4 regions of the Shewanella sp. MM_2022_3 genome follow, and region 1 is predicted to be linked to each of the others. Evidence: predicted binding sites of a transcription regulator. Region 1 holds the regulator's gene; each other region holds the start of a gene.
What was found. The regulator LexA, encoded in region 1, represses DNA repair genes until DNA is damaged. The targets are predictions, from matches to a motif close to TACTGTATNNNNATACAGTA.
Positions count from the first base shown of each region.

Region 2: a site for LexA is predicted at 2,024-2,043, ahead of recA (recombinase RecA). Genes of this name have one in related genera too.
Region 3: a site for LexA is predicted at 2,514-2,533, ahead of recN (DNA repair protein RecN). Genes of this name have one in related genera too.
Region 4: a site for LexA is predicted at 1,676-1,695, ahead of MMG82_RS11305 (YebG family protein). Genes of this name have one in related genera too.

Region 1 is NZ_JAKZGV010000004.1:124,715-128,921, forward strand. Features, by position in the region: gene coxB (cytochrome c oxidase subunit II) at 1-910, opposite strand, end outside; gene MMG82_RS04155 (SulA-like leucine-rich domain-containing protein) at 1,316-1,828, opposite strand; gene lexA (transcriptional repressor LexA) at 1,825-2,445, opposite strand; gene plsB (glycerol-3-phosphate 1-O-acyltransferase PlsB) at 2,731-4,207, shown strand, end outside.
Region 2 is NZ_JAKZGV010000008.1:41,645-45,851, forward strand. Features, by position in the region: gene mutS (DNA mismatch repair protein MutS) at 1-1,768, opposite strand, end outside; gene recA (recombinase RecA) at 2,151-3,224, shown strand; gene MMG82_RS07020 (regulatory protein RecX) at 3,299-3,709, shown strand.
Region 3 is NZ_JAKZGV010000008.1:16,874-21,080, reverse strand. Features, by position in the region: gene MMG82_RS06920 (DUF3319 domain-containing protein) at 63-296, shown strand; gene lldR (LysR family transcriptional regulator LldR) at 299-1,198, opposite strand; gene MMG82_RS06910 (AEC family transporter) at 1,472-2,434, shown strand; gene recN (DNA repair protein RecN) at 2,564-4,207, shown strand, end outside.
Region 4 is NZ_JAKZGV010000017.1:72,310-76,516, forward strand. Features, by position in the region: gene MMG82_RS11290 (MlaD family protein) at 1-260, opposite strand, end outside; gene MMG82_RS11295 (paraquat-inducible protein A) at 247-864, opposite strand; gene MMG82_RS11300 (paraquat-inducible protein A) at 866-1,501, opposite strand; gene MMG82_RS11305 (YebG family protein) at 1,707-2,006, shown strand; gene MMG82_RS11310 (GAF domain-containing protein) at 2,021-2,479, shown strand; gene proQ (RNA chaperone ProQ) at 2,755-3,396, shown strand; gene prc (carboxy terminal-processing peptidase) at 3,425-4,207, shown strand, end outside.

The DNA.
Region 1 (4,207 bases):
GGAATACGCCTTTGAGACCTTCGCCATTAGGTTGATGGCAGGCTGCGCAGTGACCAAGGTAAACTTGCTCACCTTGAGTCATCAGCTCTTCTTTACTCAGTGTTTGTGATAAGGCGGCTTGTGCGGCTTGCGCTGCGGCATTGGCAGCTTGTTTTTGTTCTGCAACCCAAGCATCGAACTCGGCTTCGGGCAGTGCCTGAACCACTATCGGCATAAATCCATGATCTTTGCCGCAAAGTTCGGCACATTGACCACGGTAAATGCCGGGTTTATCGATACGGGTCCACGCCTCGTTGATAAACCCTGGGTTAGCATCTTTTTTCACTGCAAAATCTGGTACCCACCATGAATGGATAACATCTTCAGAAGTCATCAGAAAGCGGATTTTTCTATTTACAGGCAGGACAAGGGGCTTATCGACCTCGAGTAAGTAGTGCTCTCCCTTGGCCTCACTACCTTCGATTTGAGGTCTTGGTGTGGCGAGAATACTGTAAAACTCAATATCTTGATCGAAATAGCTGTAATGCCACTTCCATTGCGATCCTGTGACTTTTACCGTGAGATCGGCATTGCTGGGGTCTTCCATGGCAATCAGAGTTTTAGTTGCCGGAATCGCCATTAAGATCAGAATGATAAAGGGAATTATCGTCCAAGCGATCTCAACTTTTGTACTCTCATGGAAGTGTGACGCGACCGCGCCCTTGGATTTTCTGTGGTTGATCATGGCATAAATCATAACGCCAAAAACCACTAAGCCTATCGCGCAGCAGATATACAGAATCGTCATGTGCAGGTGGTATACCTTGCCACTGATTTCTGTTACGCCAGGCGTCATATTGAACCGCATGTCTGCTGCGGCCAACGGTGGGGCGAATAGCACCACGAGTAAACAATACAACCATTGCTTCACAAGACTTCTCCTCTGCTAATTGCAAATAGCAACTACAAAGAAGAGCAACACAGTAAGTCTCAACTCTATGCAAACTCTTCAGTTCCCAAAAAAGTGTTTCTGACTTCAACGTGCGTTGGCGGCTTACTTATGATCAAGTATTGTTACTGCTGGTATTAGCCACACTGGCACATACTGCTGAATAAACCCATTATTCTCAATTTTTGTGGGCGAGCGATATTCGAAAATAACGCGATATTTCTGCCTAAACAGGCGATATATCATGTGCGCCTAAATCAAACATACTTGCTGTTTAAAAATTGATCAAGATCACTTCTTTTTCTAATTGTCTGAAAAATTGCCAAAAAAAAGCCTCACATTCACAGGTGAGGCGGCTTTCAAGGCTAAATACGGTGTGAAAAATTTTTAATGAACAGAGCTGAAAAATGCGGGTTGAGTAAATTTAGCCGATTGTGTGAGATTGATGCTAGAAGGTTGGTCATTCGTTGAACCTTCAAGCACGATACCCATTGCACGTGCGCTCTTTGCTACAATTTGTAGGCGACGATTATCGCGAGTATCTAGGGCGTTAATCCAAGTAATCACTGCGCTAGATGTGCCACTGGTTAAGGCTTTTTCCATCGCCCAAAGGGTTTCGACCTCATCTTTTGCGTGAACCAATAGTACGCGATCCATACGCACACCTGCGTTTGCTAATAGCTGCTTGTAGCCAATACTAGGTGGGTTGATGAGCACTATCCATCTTCCCTGTTGGCTCAGTTGGGCAAGTTGTTTGCTCAGCTGTGTCAGCTCTTGGCGCCCTTGGCTCTGAGTTGGCATAGTGACTATTGATGTATGCTGCCAGTCGGTCTCTGTATCTCGAACCGTATCGAGCCATAAACCGGGGTGACGCGGGGCATTACCTAATAGTTTGTTCATAGCCAATCTCCATTGCGGATCACCCCTACGGCGAGCCCTTCAATTGTTAGACTTTGGAAACTCAAATCGACTTTAATCGGTGAATAGTCTTCATTCTCGGCATGTAGGTAGACTAAATTACCTTTTTTTTCAAAGCGTTTTACGGTTACATCATCATCAACGCGAGCAACAACAACTTGTCCATTGCGCGCTTGTTGTACTTTATGAACGGCAAGCAGGTCACCCTCAAGGATGCCGATATTCTTCATACTGTCGCCTTTTACGCGCAGCAGGAAATCGGCAGCAGGGTGGAACATGCTGGGGTCGACTTGGTAATACTGTTCGACATGCTCTTGGGCGAGAATAGGTTCACCCGCTGCCACTTGGCCAATCAGTGGCAAGCCTGTTTCGCGGTTATCTTCTTCCTCTACAGGGAGACGGATCCCGCGGGAAGTACCAGGCATGATCTCGATGCAGCCTTTTTTCGCCAATGCCTTAAGGTGTTCTTCTGCGGCATTTGCACTTTTAAAACCCAAACGGGTGGCAATTTCGGCCCGAGTGGGTGGCATGCCAGTCTCGGCAATATTACGTTTAATCAGCTCTAAAATTTCGGCTTGGCGTGGCGTCAACGGTCTCATGGTATTTCCTGTTTTTCTATACAGTTACTGTTATTATATACAGTATTATTGGTAGTGCAAGTATTAACCACTTTTAACTTGGTCAGCTAGATCTGCAAATAACCATAATCGTCATCTATGGGGTGAATGCCATTTGCACGGTATCAATAAATGGTGTTGCCTAAAGTGCGTTACTAAGTCATTAAAATCAGCCGCTGAATCCTGCATCTTTAGGTTGTTTGGGTATATTCTCTAGAATCTGGTATTCTATGGGGCTAATGAACGTACTTACATTGCATAAGAATAATGCCTAAACAAGACTCTCTTTGGTTGAAATCATTACGTTGGATCCAAAAGCACTTAGTGCACACTATTGTTGTGCCACAGGATCCCTTTGCCGATCTGAATCTGGATGCCTCCAGACCGCTTGCTTATGTAATGAAAACAGAATCCCTGAGTGATATTGCTGCGTTAAGCGAGATCACCACGAAACTTGGTTTGCCAAGCCCTTACGAGCCGCTGGTGGTGAATGGCGTTGTGGCGCCACGGGTGGTATGCCTTGAAGGTCGTAAGCCCTTATTTGGTGAACGCGCCAGCAATGAGCCATTCCTCGAATGTTTTATGCGTTTGTTGGCCGTCCATAAGGAAAAGCCAGAGTTAGATATACAGCTGGTGCCTGTGAGTCTGTATTGGGGTCGTACTCCGGGTAAAGAAGACGACACCATGAAGGCGGCAGTGCTTGAGCGCGAGAACCCTACTTGGTTACGTAAGTGCTTGATGATCCTATTTTTGGGCCGTCATAACTTTGTGCAATTTTCTAATGCGGTATCGCTGCGTTACATGGCCGACGAACATGGTACCGATATGGGCATTGCCCATAAATTGGCTCGAGTAGCGAGAGTACATTTCCGCCGCCAACGTAAGGTGATGACGGGGCCTGTGTTGCCTAATCGTCAGGCGTTATTCCATTCCTTGCTGAAATCTGAATCCTTACGCAAGGCGATTCAGGAAGAAGCCGCGAGCAAGAAGATTTCTGAAACCCAAGCGCGTGAAACGGCAATTGAATATCTTGATGAAATTGCGGCGAATTATTCCGATAGTCTCGTACGTATTGCCGAGCGCTTTTTAACGTGGTTATGGAACAAGCTCTACAGCGGTATTAACATCAAAGGTGCCGAGCATATTCGGCAGTTACACCACGATGGTCATGAGATTGTGTATGTGCCCTGCCATCGCAGCCATATGGATTACCTGCTGTTATCTTACATTCTGTATTACCAAGGTATGGTGCCACCGCATATTGCTGCGGGTATCAACCTAAACTTCTGGCCTGCGGGGCCGCTGTTCCGCCGTGGCGGGGCTTTCTTTATTCGCCGTAGTTTTAACGGCAACAAACTCTATACGGCAGTGTTCCGTGAGTACCTCGATCAGCTGTTTGCTAAGGGATATTCGGTTGAGTATTTCTCTGAAGGTGGCCGTTCTCGTACCGGTCGTCTATTGGCGCCTAAAACGGGCATGATCGCTATGACGATCAACAGTGTGCTGCGTGGTATCGAACGCCCAGTCACCTTAGTGCCTGTGTATTTAGGCTACGATCACGTGATGGAAGTGGCGACCTATCACAAAGAGCTAAGCGGTAAGAAAAAACAGAAAGAATCTGTATGGCAAGTCTTTGGTGCTATTCGTAAATTAGGTAATTTTGGCCAAGGTTATGTCAACTTTGGTGAGCCGATTACATTGCAAAATTTCTTGAATGAAACGGCACCTAACTGGCGCAGTGAAG
Region 2 (4,207 bases), on a different contig from region 1:
GGTGACGACCCGCTTCAATTTTTACCCCGATTTCGCTGCTCAGTTCTGGGCAGGTATAGCCTAAGGTTTCGGCACGTTCGGCAAAGTTACTGAGCACATCGAGTTCGGCGGCTGCTCTGGCAAAGGCTTGTAGCTCATGCAATTTGGGGAGGATTAAATCAAACAATTCGTCCCACAGTTGTTTTTCAAGAGCGAGCGCCTTACCTTGGCTCGACAGCACTTTTTCTTCATATTCCTTAAGCTCGGGCGTGATATAACGCTCCATATTCTTAAGGGTTTGACGGCGTTGGTAATTTAATGGCACTTGCTGTGATTGCAGACGGCTGACTTCAATGTAGTAACCATGGACTCGGTTGTAGCCTACCTTCAGCGTAGCAATGCCAGTGCGTTCTTTTTCCCGCGCTTCGAGTTGTACTAGATAATCGCTGGCACCTTCACTTAAGCCACGCCATTCGTCTAATTCGGCATTGTAGCCTTCACGGATTACGCCGCCATCACGGATAAGCATGGGCGGGTTATCGACAATGGCGCGCTCAAGCAGTTGTTGCTCTTCGGGAAACTCGCCTAAGAGTTGGCCTAGTTTCACTGTATGGGGGGCACTTAGCTGCGTGAGTGACTGCTGCAACTGTGGCAATAGATTTAATGCTTGGCGTAGGCGAGCAAAATCCCTTGGACGAGCGGTACGCAGTGCCAGCCTTGCCATGATACGTTCGATATCGCCTAGGGCTTTAAGCTGCTCATGCAATGACTCATGGGCCGTAGTCTTGAGTAATTCATTCACGGCCGTTTGGCGAGCAAAAATCTGGGCATGGTCCCTCAGCGGCTGATGGATCCAGCGTTGCAGCATTCGGCTGCCCATTGCTGTTGCAGTATTGTCGAGCACAGCTGCTAGGGTGTTATCCCGACCACCACTCAAATTTTGTGTCAGCTCGAGGTTGCGGCGCGTTGCCGCATCCAAGACAATCGTATCGGTTTGATTAAAACGGGTAATAGCATTGATATGGGGCAGGGCGGTGCGCTGGGTGTCTTTTACGTACTGCATCAAGCAGCCTGCCGCTTGCAGCGATAGGCGAGCATCGGTTATGCCGAAACCGTGTAAATCCTTAGTGCCAAACTGGGCCAACAGCAGTTTGATACTGGTATCGTAATCAAATTCCCACTCAGGGCGGCGACGTTTGCCTTTAAAATGATGCAATAACTCCAGTGCACCAAAATCTTCGCTATAAAGAATTTCGACCGGATTCGTACGTTGCAACTCGGCTTCGAGGGACTCCTTCGTTTCTAATTCGGCAATCACGAAACGGCCAGAAGACACATCAAGAGTCGCATAGCCAAAGCCCACTTTGCCTTGATAAACCGCGGCCAACAGATTGTCTTGCCGCTCCTGCAATAGCGCTTCATCGGTTAAGGTTCCTGGGGTGACAATGCGTACGACTTTACGCTCAACCGGACCTTTTGAGGTGGCAGGATCGCCAATTTGTTCACAAATCGCAACCGATTGGCCAATTTGAACCAATTTTGCGAGATAGCCTTCAACTGCATGGTAAGGGATACCCGCCATCGGGATCGGGTCGCCACCACTTTTGCCTCGGGCCGTAAGGGAAATGCCCAATAATTCAGAGGCTCGTTTGGCGTCATCATAGAAGAGTTCATAGAAGTCACCCATACGATAAAACAGCAGCATGTCGTGATGCTCTGCTTTCATGGTCAAATATTGACGCATCATCGGGGTATGTTTTTCTAAATCATCGGTATCTATAGGATTCATTAAATCGTTATCGTCCGCTATGCCGGCCCTGAAATAGGGAATAAAGTCATACAGTAATGGGAGATAAAATCAGTTGATTTACACTATTACTGTCTAAAATCAATTGGCGCCAATCTTAGCAACAATTTACAGAAAATTGATCCTCAAAGCGTGGATATTCACTGATATCTTGATAAATCTGCAGTATGGGTGGGTAAAAGCTTGTCTAAACGGGAAAATTTTCAGGTATAAAAATAATTCATTCACAGGTATTGATACTGTATGATTGTACAGTATACTAGTCAGCAGATTACGACAAAGAGCCTCGCTTTTTGATCACCCGCTTTATTAAATTGAATATCACTTTTGACAGTACTGATGCTGTCTAGATGAGGGAACAGGAATGAAGGTCGATCCAAACAAAGAGAAAGCACTTGCTGCGGTATTGAGCCAAATTGAGAAGCAATTTGGTAAAGGCTCCATCATGAAGCTGGGCGAAGACCGCTCTATGGATGTTGAGACCATTTCTACTGGTTCTCTTTCCCTTGACGTTGCCCTCGGTGCGGGCGGCCTACCAATGGGCCGTATTGTTGAGATTTATGGCCCTGAATCATCAGGTAAGACAACTCTGACATTAGAAGTGATTGCAGCTGCTCAGCGCGAAGGTAAAACCTGTGCCTTTATCGATGCGGAGCACGCTCTCGATCCTATCTACGCGAAAAAGTTAGGTGTAGATATTGATAACTTATTGTGTTCACAACCCGATACCGGTGAACAAGCCCTTGAGATCTGTGATGCGTTAACCCGTTCTGGCGCGGTAGATGTGATCATCGTTGACTCGGTCGCGGCATTAACCCCCAAGGCAGAGATTGAGGGCGAAATCGGTGACTCACACATGGGCTTAGCGGCGCGTATGATGAGCCAAGCGATGCGTAAGTTAGCGGGTAACCTCAAGCAATCGAATACACTGTTAATCTTCATCAACCAAATTCGTATGAAGATTGGTGTGATGTTTGGTAACCCAGAAACCACAACGGGTGGTAATGCTCTGAAATTCTATGCTTCTGTTCGTTTAGATATTCGCCGTACTGGTGCTATCAAAGAAGGCGATGAAGTGGTTGGTAACGAGACTCGTGTCAAAGTGGTTAAAAACAAAGTGGCTGCACCATTTAAGCAGGCTGAGTTTCAAATCCTTTACGGTCAAGGTATCAACCGTACTGGCGAGTTAGTCGATTTAGGGGTAGCCCATAAACTGATTGAGAAAGCTGGTGCTTGGTATAGCTACAAGGGCGATAAAATTGGTCAAGGCCGTGCCAATGCGGGTAAATATTTGACTGAAAACCCAGCCATTGCCGCTGAAATCGATAAGACATTGCGTGAGTTATTATTGAGTAACCCAAGTGCACTGGCATCATCAGCATCCGATGATGATAATATCGAGGGGAATATTGATTTAGAAACAGGCGAAGTATTCTGAGCCAGTCTGCCCGTCAAATTGCGGTCGCGCTGTTAGCGCGCCGCGATTATTCCCGCCAAGAAATCCGCACAAAACTGCTCGAAAAAGGCTTTGAGGTCGCTGATATCGATCCTGTGCTTGATGATTGTGAAGCGTCAGGATTTATCAATGATAAGCGCTATGCCGAGCTTCTCGTTCGAAGCCACATTGCCCGTGGTCATGGACCAATACGCATTCGTCAAGCTATTGCTCAAAAGGGGCTGACTAAAGATTGTATCGAAGCTGCCTTATCTGCAAATGAGCATGATTGGTTTGAGTTGGCAAAAGCGAAAGCCATCAAAAAGTATACGGTCCCTAAAGTGTTTGAAGTAAAAGGCTCACTATCCCGCGAGCAAATTGCGAAAGAAAAAGCCAAACGAGTACGGTTTTTACTGAGCCAAGGCTTTAATTACGAACAAGTCACCTATGCCTTAGATTATGATCCTTTGGAAGATAATGATGACTAGGGCGTGTAGACGTTTCGAGATTAAATTTTATTCGTTCTGGCAAGTTCGTGCTCGCGAAACGAGGAATGATGTGTAGTTTACTCAAATGACGAGCGGCTCTTATGACAGAAAGTAAGAGCAAGGGCTTGCCAGACGAACCCTTCGGGCAGCATTTGGTTGGCTTTTCTGCCGCGTTATCGTCCGTTTATGTAGAATAACTACACAGCACGGACTTTGCCTTGCATAAAAGCCAGCCACATTGCTGCAAAAATAACCATGAAACGTCAACACGCCCTAATGTAATCATATAAACTTGCCCTGGTAAGTTTGTGCTTGTCATTCTTAACTCAGTTCATCTCCCTCGCAGAATTAGTCCTTTTTCACCACTTTCACCTTGGGTTGTTGTGATAAGCCCTGTATTAGATGAAAACTCATCGAAAATATTAGACTCCGAAGCGTGATATCGCTATTCAAGGCTGGTCGTCTTTCTTCAGTCTGCTTATAATGCTGGGCAAATAG
Region 3 (4,207 bases), on a different contig from region 1:
GGTAGCATCAACGACGGGTTTGAATCACCGGAGGATAGAGTTAACTCTATAACCCATTCAAAATGAAAAAAATTGTTTATCAAGGTTTTATTTTAACCAATAGCGAAGGCCGTACCGATACCTGGAAACTCACCATAGGCGGGCAAAACCGTATTGGTTCTCTATTTGAATTACGCCGTTTAGTGAATTATTACCGTGAGCTTGGGATTGTGCCCGCCACCCGCGCGAGCCTGCAAGATGCTAAGCAAACGCAAAACTCCATGAGCCAAAATACTTTAAAACCCCGTAAACGTTAATCTTAAGCCATTGAAAAAAGTTCGGGCGCTTTGGATTGCATAAACTCGATAAACACCTTCACTTTCAGCGGTTGCTGACTACGTTGGTGATATAGAATCGAAATCCTACGTTGTTCGCCAATCCATTCCGGTAAGAGCACTTTTAAACGCCTTTCTTTAATCTGTTGTTTTACAAATAATTCTGGCCCATACAGAATACCACCATGGTCTAAGGTCGCCTGAATCGCGCCATGGAGATCCGTGAGCGTGAGTTTTGTTGGGCCATTAAAATAGAAAGACTCGCCATTAGGATGCTTTAAATGCCAATTAAACAGCGGCCAAACTTTGATCAACTGATGGTTTTCAAGATCATCGGGATGGATCAATTCAGGGGCATGGGCTAAATATTCCGGCGTCGCAAACAAACGATAATCAAGCTCACCTAAAGTACTCGACACCCAAGAAGAATCAGGCTGTGCACCACCGACAATCGCGACATCAATCCCTTTATCAATTAAATCCACTAACTCATTGCTTTGGGAAATGTGTAAACGAATATCGGGATATAAACGGCCAAACTCGTTTAATGCGTGAATAAAGATAATTGAAATAATTGAGATTGGCGCAGCTATCCGCAATGTGCCTTCAGGTTTATCGCTGCCAATGCCACTGAGCTCATCGAACTGTGCAATCGCACTCTGATATCGCTGAAATAACGCTAAACCTTCCTCGGTTAATCGCAGCTTGCGGGTACTTCGCATAAACAATTGCTTATCGAGTTTTTCTTCAAGCTTGGCCAGCTTACGGCTCACGGTGGCGATAGGCATATCGAGCACTTTCGCGGCTTGAGAAAAACTGCCCGCATTCACCAAATGCACAAACAGATAAATTAACTGCAGCTCAGCGCCAACATCATCAGCCATGTTCAATCCCATCGTTTAGCGTGAGTGCCGCTCATAGGTATAAGGCACTAACTCATTGTGTTTTAAACGTAGAATTATTCATTTCTACGACCATAGCGCAATAGCCTCGAAGGCTAATCCTATGCTATTTTGCCCATAAATTTACTGTGCTAGCACCGATTATTGTCAATTCGCTGAGATAGTCGCTGGGACGCTCTTGCTCAGCATGAATAAGATTAAGCGTCAGTAAGCTTGTATTACAGGATAAGAAACACAAAAGGATGAGTGAGGGATATGACCATTTTAACCCCTCTGTTTGCCGTCTTCGGGATCATGCTGCTCGGCACACTTGTGCAAAAACTGCGTTTTCTCCCAGTAGAAACCGACCAAGTGCTTAATCAATATGTTTACTATATTGCGTTTCCTGCCGTTCTCTTGATTGCTCTGGCACAGCAACCGATTGAGGAAATTCTGCAATGGCGGTTTATCGCAGGCTACAGTGCCGCCATGCTGGTGATTTATATCATTTGTATTGGTATATCCTTTGTCGCCAACCCTAAGCAACACGCTATTGCGGCAGTTCGCGCCCTCAATGCCACCTTTGGCAATACCGCATTTATTGGTATTCCGCTGCTGGTGATTATATTTCCTGAACAACAAAGCGCCCTAGTTGCCGCCGCCATAGCCAGTTTATTGTCCGTGCTTATGTTTGCCGTTGCATTAGTTTCGCTTGAGCTCACTACCAATACGCAAAGAAAACATCATGCCCTAGTGATTATGTGTTTAGCCGTCGCTAAAAACCCCATCGTTATCGGCTGCTTTATCGGCATTGCAATTTCGGCATTGGGGATAACACTGCCCTCTGGCGTAGCCATGATGATCCAACAAATTGGCAATACCTCAAGCCCCTGCGCTTTATTTGCCGTTGGCATGGTATTAGCCAAAGCCATGCGCTACCAAAAAGATAGCAAGGTATTTAGCCTGACGAATCTTATCGAACTTAGCCTTATCAACCTCTTTAAATTAATCCTACAACCCGCATTGGTTTTCTTCATGCTTAAAAGCGTGGGCGTTAGTGGAGATTACTTAGTGATGGGTGTAATCCTCAGTGCCTTACCTACGGCGGCCAGCGTCTATTTACTTGCTCAGCGCTATAACACCCAAGCCTCAACCAGTGCGCAGGGGATATTATTTGGCACTATAGTGACTTTTTTTAGCTTACCTATTTTAGAGCAACTTGTTAAAACCTATTCATAAACAAGCGATTAAACTCTAGCTTATTGCAATGTGTCGAATATTTACCCAAAGCCACTTTACTGTATATAAAATCAGTATATACTGTTTATCAATACAGTGATTTGGTAAGTTTTTCGACAGGAACTCATTATGCTTTGCCAACTCAGCATCAATAATTTCGCTATCGTCCGTTTTCTCGAACTGGATTTTCGTCCCGGTATGACCAGCATTACTGGTGAAACTGGTGCAGGTAAATCCATCGCCATCGACGCCTTAGGTTTGTGCCTAGGTAATCGTGCCGATGCCAGCAGTGTTCGCCCTGGTGCAAGTAAAACCGAAGTCAGTGCTCGATTTTCACTACACGATGTCCCCCTTGCCAAACGTTGGCTCGAAGATAACGATCTCGAACTCGATGATGAGTGTATTCTGCGTCGAACTATTGGCAGTGATGGCCGCTCACGCGCCTACATTAATGGCAATCCTGTGCCGTTAACTCAACTGAAATTACTCGGGCAATTGCTGGTCGGTATCCATGGTCAGCACGCCCACCACGCTATGCTAAAGAGTGAGCATCAACTCACCTTGCTCGACAGCTACGCAAATCACAGACTACTGATAGACACAGTGGCAGCAAGCTATCAACGCTGCAAACAAATCGAAGCCGAACTCAAGCAATTAGAAGCCTCACAGCATGAACGTATTGCCCGAAAACAGCTGGTGCAATATCAAGTTGAAGAGCTAGATGAATTCGACCTCAAGGTCGGTGAATTTGAAGACATTGAGCAAGAGCATAAACGCCTCGCCAATGGCACTGAACTGGTGGATAGCTGCCAAGCCAGCCTATATTTACTCACAGATGGCGAAGAGAGCAATATTGAGTCACTGCTTAACAAGGCTGTAAGCCTTGCTGAAAATTTGCAAAGCTATGATCCCGCATTAACCAATGTCAGTACTATGTTGAATGAGGCCCTCATTCAAGTACAAGAGAGCGCGGGAGAATTACAGCATTACCTGAGTAAACTCGAACTCGATCCCGCGCATTTTGCCTATTTAGAGGAACGACTCTCAAAGGCTATGCAACTGGCCCGTAAGCATCATGTTAGCCCTGACAAATTAGCCGAACATCATTTGGCACTAAAAGCGGAACTCACAACCCTCGATGACGATGAAACAAAGTTAGAGGAAATCCAACTCCAAGTTGAAGCGAGTAAAACCGCTTACTTAGCGAACGCACAAAAACTGAGCCAGAGCCGCGCCCGTTATGCGAAAGAACTGGATAAGTTAGTGACTCAATCTATCCACGAACTCAACATGCCCAAGGGGAAATTCACCATTGAAGTGAATTTTAATCCCGAGATTATGTCGGTAAATGGGAGTGATAATATAGAGTTTATGGTCACAACCAACCCTGGCCAGCCTTTACAACCGATTTCACGGGTAGCCTCTGGCGGTGAATTGTCGCGTATCGGTTTAGGCATCCAAGTGATTACTGCAAAAAAGGTTGCCACTCCTACCCTGATTTTCGACGAGGTGGATGTGGGAATTTCAGGCCCGACCGCTGCTGTGGTTGGCAGAATGCTGCGTAGTCTAGGAGAATCGACTCAAGTACTTTGTGTAACCCATTTACCTCAAGTTGCTGGTAATGGCCATCAACATATGTTTGTGAATAAATTCAACAAGGCGGGCAGTACAGAAACCACTATGATGCCTTTGGATAGGGAGCAACGTATCCAAGAATTAGCCAGACTTCTTGGTGGCGATACAATTACTTCTAACACTCTCGCCAATGCACGA
Region 4 (4,207 bases), on a different contig from region 1:
ACCTTCACGTTAACGCCTTTAAGATCATCATCAATACCGATATCTTTTACCTTACCAACGGTTAAGCCTTGGTATTTGACTAAGGTTTTGCCCACGTCGATCCCCGTAGCACTGGGGAAGTGGATTTGAATTTCAATGCCCGATTCTTTGATGCTCTTAATACCCAGCCATGCGCCAAGCGCGAGCGCCACAATCGGGAGCAGCCAAATCGGCGAAAAGAGCTTTTTCTTCACAACTTTTGGCGATTCAATTTGTGTCATCTTGAGGTTCCAGTCGATCCCAGAGTAAACGAGTGTCTAAAACTTTTGCGGCAAGTTGCGTCAGTAAAATCACCAATGCAAATGCCGTGGCCGCGGGTGCAGGCTTTGCATCGAGTAATTGCCCCATATTCACCAGGGCAACGGTCAGCGAGATCACAAATAAATCGAGCATCGACCAGCGGCCAATCCACTCAATAACATGAAATCCCACCATAAGTTTTTGCTTTGAAATTGGCAGGTTGAAACTGATAGCACACAGATAAGTGGCTAAGCCGATAATCTTTACCCAAGGCACTAAAATACTGGCAATAAACACAATAATGGCGATGGGTAACATATCCGATTGGACTAAATGAACAATTCCGGAAAAGATCGTATCGTGACGTACCTTTCCCTGATTGGTGAGCACCGTAATGGGATAGAGGTTGGCTGGAACCAATAAAATGGCGGCAGTAATAAGCAGCGCCCAACTTTTTTGTAAGCTGTTGTAATCGCGGACCTGTAATTCTGACTCACAACGACTACAGTGGCTATCCTCACTGCTATTGAGTTGCCTACAAACGCGGCACAAACACAGGCCTAAATCCTTTCCTTGCTGCTTCATATCAGTGATGTTCCTGCATAAGAAGACCCCACATATGCTCAATATCGTATTCACGCTGTAAAAACAGGGTGACTAAAAAAAGCATGGTGAAGCAAAAGGTACCCATTCCAAAATAAATATCCGAAAAATCAGATAATTGAAATGATGAGACGAGGAAGCTAATCACATAAATCTCAAGCATCGTCAGCTGCGAAAGGAACCCCTGAAATGTGAGTAATTGTTTGAGACTATGGCGCCAAAATGGGCTTGCAAGCCCCCATTTTATAATCAAAATTTGCGCAAGAATCGATAGGATCAATAAACCAGGGCCAACCACTGCGGCAGCAAGTACGGCTAATCCCACCACCCAATAACCTTGTTCGAAGACGGCAAAAGCGCCTTGAAATACCGTTGTTGTGCGAATACTGCCCAGAAAATGGATTTCTAGCACAGGAAAAAAGTTAGCAGGAAAATAGAACACCAACGCGGTAATGCACAGTGCCAACATGCCATTTACTGAACAGTATGGAGTGTCATAAAGTGCGGTGTTGCAACGCGGACACAATGCTCTGACCCCAGTTGGGAGGGCACGTTTCCGAATGGCCAAGTCGCAGGAACGACAGAGGATTACAGAGTTTTCTGCTGTATTGTCATGCATATAAAAATATTATATTAGCCCCAAAGCCACTGAGATTGAGCAAATAATCCGAAAACAACAAATTATAAGGTGAGATATCAAATTGATTGACCCATCTCCACAACATAAAGCGCAGTCATAATATCAGAATAATCAGAACACTTGCATCACTAGTTCACTTTATGTCATTCTGGTTACTGTATATAAAAACAGTGCGAGGGCGGTCATGGCAGTTATTACACAGTTTGTCGTGGTAAGAGAAGGGGTAGAAAAGATGACATTCACATCGAAAAAGGAGGCTGATGCCTACGATAAGATGCTCGACATCGCTGATAACCTCATTCCATTTATTCAGAAAGCGGAACTTGGGATTGATGAAAGTCTAACCGAACAGCTCGCATTCTATTTTGCTAACAATAAAGATGAGCTAACAAACTTGCTTAAAGGCGTGGTTCAAGTTAATAGTACGCCAACAAAACCAAACACAGCCAAAAAAGCGTCTAAGAAGGACGATGCTGCTGAATAATTTTTAGGAAGCATATGAAACCGCAATTTTATGAATCACTGAACCGTCAAGCGTTAGCGTTACTCGAAGGCGAAGATGATTTAGTGGCTGCCATGGCTAACTTTTCAGCCCTGCTTAATGACAACCTAACCGAACTAAACTGGGTAGGTTTTTACGTTATGCGCGGCGAACAGTTAGTATTAGGCCCATTCCAAGGTAAAGTGGCTTGTACCCGCATTCCGATGGGTAAAGGCGTGTGTGGCACCGCTGCATTGGCTAATCAAACTCAACGGGTTGCCGATGTACATCAATTTGATGGCCACATCGCCTGTGATTCGGCCAGTAATTCCGAAATTGTGATCCCAGTGCGGGCCGATGGTAAGGTGATTGCTGTGCTGGATATCGATAGTCCTATTTTTGATCGCTTCGATGAGGAAGACCAAAAGGGCTTGGAATTATTGGTAAAAAGCTTCGAAAGCTGCCTATTTGCTTAATTTGCGTACAATAACGCATAATTCATGGTCGCAATCGGTGGCGTGCGCCTTATAATAGCGCATGCCCAGATATGGCTTATTTGGTATTGTCTGAATAAGTTTGCTGGGTTTTGCCATAAAATGGTTAACTGATATTTTTTTAACTTTAGTTAACTCGGCGAGAATGCTAATTTGTACTTTGGCTCAATAGTGAGCATAACCAAGATAAACGACACGTAAGAAGCTGATTTATATCGCTTCGAATTCGATGTCCCTTTTTAACTGTGGAAGTAATGATGGAATCAACAGATAAGTTGACCGACACCAACGCAATTTTGGCGTACTTGTATGAAACATTTCCTTTGTGCTTTATTGCTGAAGGTGAAACTAAGCCATTAAAAATCGGATTGTTTCAAGATTTGGCTGAAAGGTTGGCTGATGATTCTAAAGTCAGTAAAACGCAACTGCGAGTGGCGTTAAGACGCTATACCAGCAGCTGGCGCTACCTCAAATCAGTAAAAGCCGGTGCCCAACGTGTCGATCTTGATGGTCAGCCTTGTGGTGAGTTAGAACAAGAGCATATTGATCATGCTCAAGCTATGTTGAAAGAAAGCCAAGAAAAAGCCAAAGCTAAGCGTGCTGCTCAAGCACCGAAAGCGGCTCCAGCGGGTAAAGCTCCTGCGAAAAAAGCCCCTAAGAAAGTAGCTGTTCCTGCCCGTAAGACTGAGCGTCCAGTAAAAGCGGCGCCTAAGGCAGAGCCTGCTGTTAACTTAGTGCAAGCGCAATTGACCGATTTAGCGAAAAAACAGCGTGTCAATGTTAAATTAGGGATGACGCCAGTAGCCGGCGTGATCACTGATATTAACAAAGAAGACATTCATGTTCAGCTTGATAGCGGCTTAACGATAAAAGTGAAAGCAGAACATATTCTGCTGTAATCATTTAATCTCACGGAGTAACTTGTTGATGCGAAAACTCATTTTGGCTACATCCATCGCCACTGTTTTTGTCGGATTTTCGGCTTGGGCTGTGCCTCCTACGATTCAAATCAGCGAGTTACCCACTCTCAAGCAGGAAGCGCAGCATAAAGTGGCCAGTAAACGAGTGACAGATTTATACACTCGTTCGCATTACCATCGATTTGCGCTCGATGACGCGTTTTCTGCGCAGATTTTTGACCGCTATTTACAGCAACTTGATTACCGTCGCAATGTGCTGACCCAAGCCGATGTCGACAGTTTTAAGCCTTATATCAATCAGTTTGACGATATGCTGAGTTCAGGTGAACTCGACCCCGCCTACAAAATGTTTGATTTGGTTCAAAAACGTCGCTACGAAGGCTTTGTGTACGCGCTTTCTCTGCTCGATAAAGAAATGGATTTTACCGTTCCTGGTGATGCCTACGAGTACGATAGGGAAGATGTCGCTTGGCCAAAAGATCAAGCTGAAATCAATGAGCTTTGGCGTCAGCGAGTGAAATACGATGCGTTGAATCTCAAGCTTACTGGCAAAAAATGGCCTGAAATTGTTGAGATTCTGCAAAAACGTTATAACAACGCCATCAAACGTTTGACTCAGACCAATAGTGAGGATGTGTTCCAAGCGGTGATGAATGCATTTTCTCGCAGCATTGAGCCGCACACTAGCTATTTATCCCCCCGTAATGCTGAGCGTTTCCAAATGGAAATGAACTTGAGCCTAGAGGGTATTGGCGCGCAGTTACAGCTCGAAGATGATTACACTGTGATT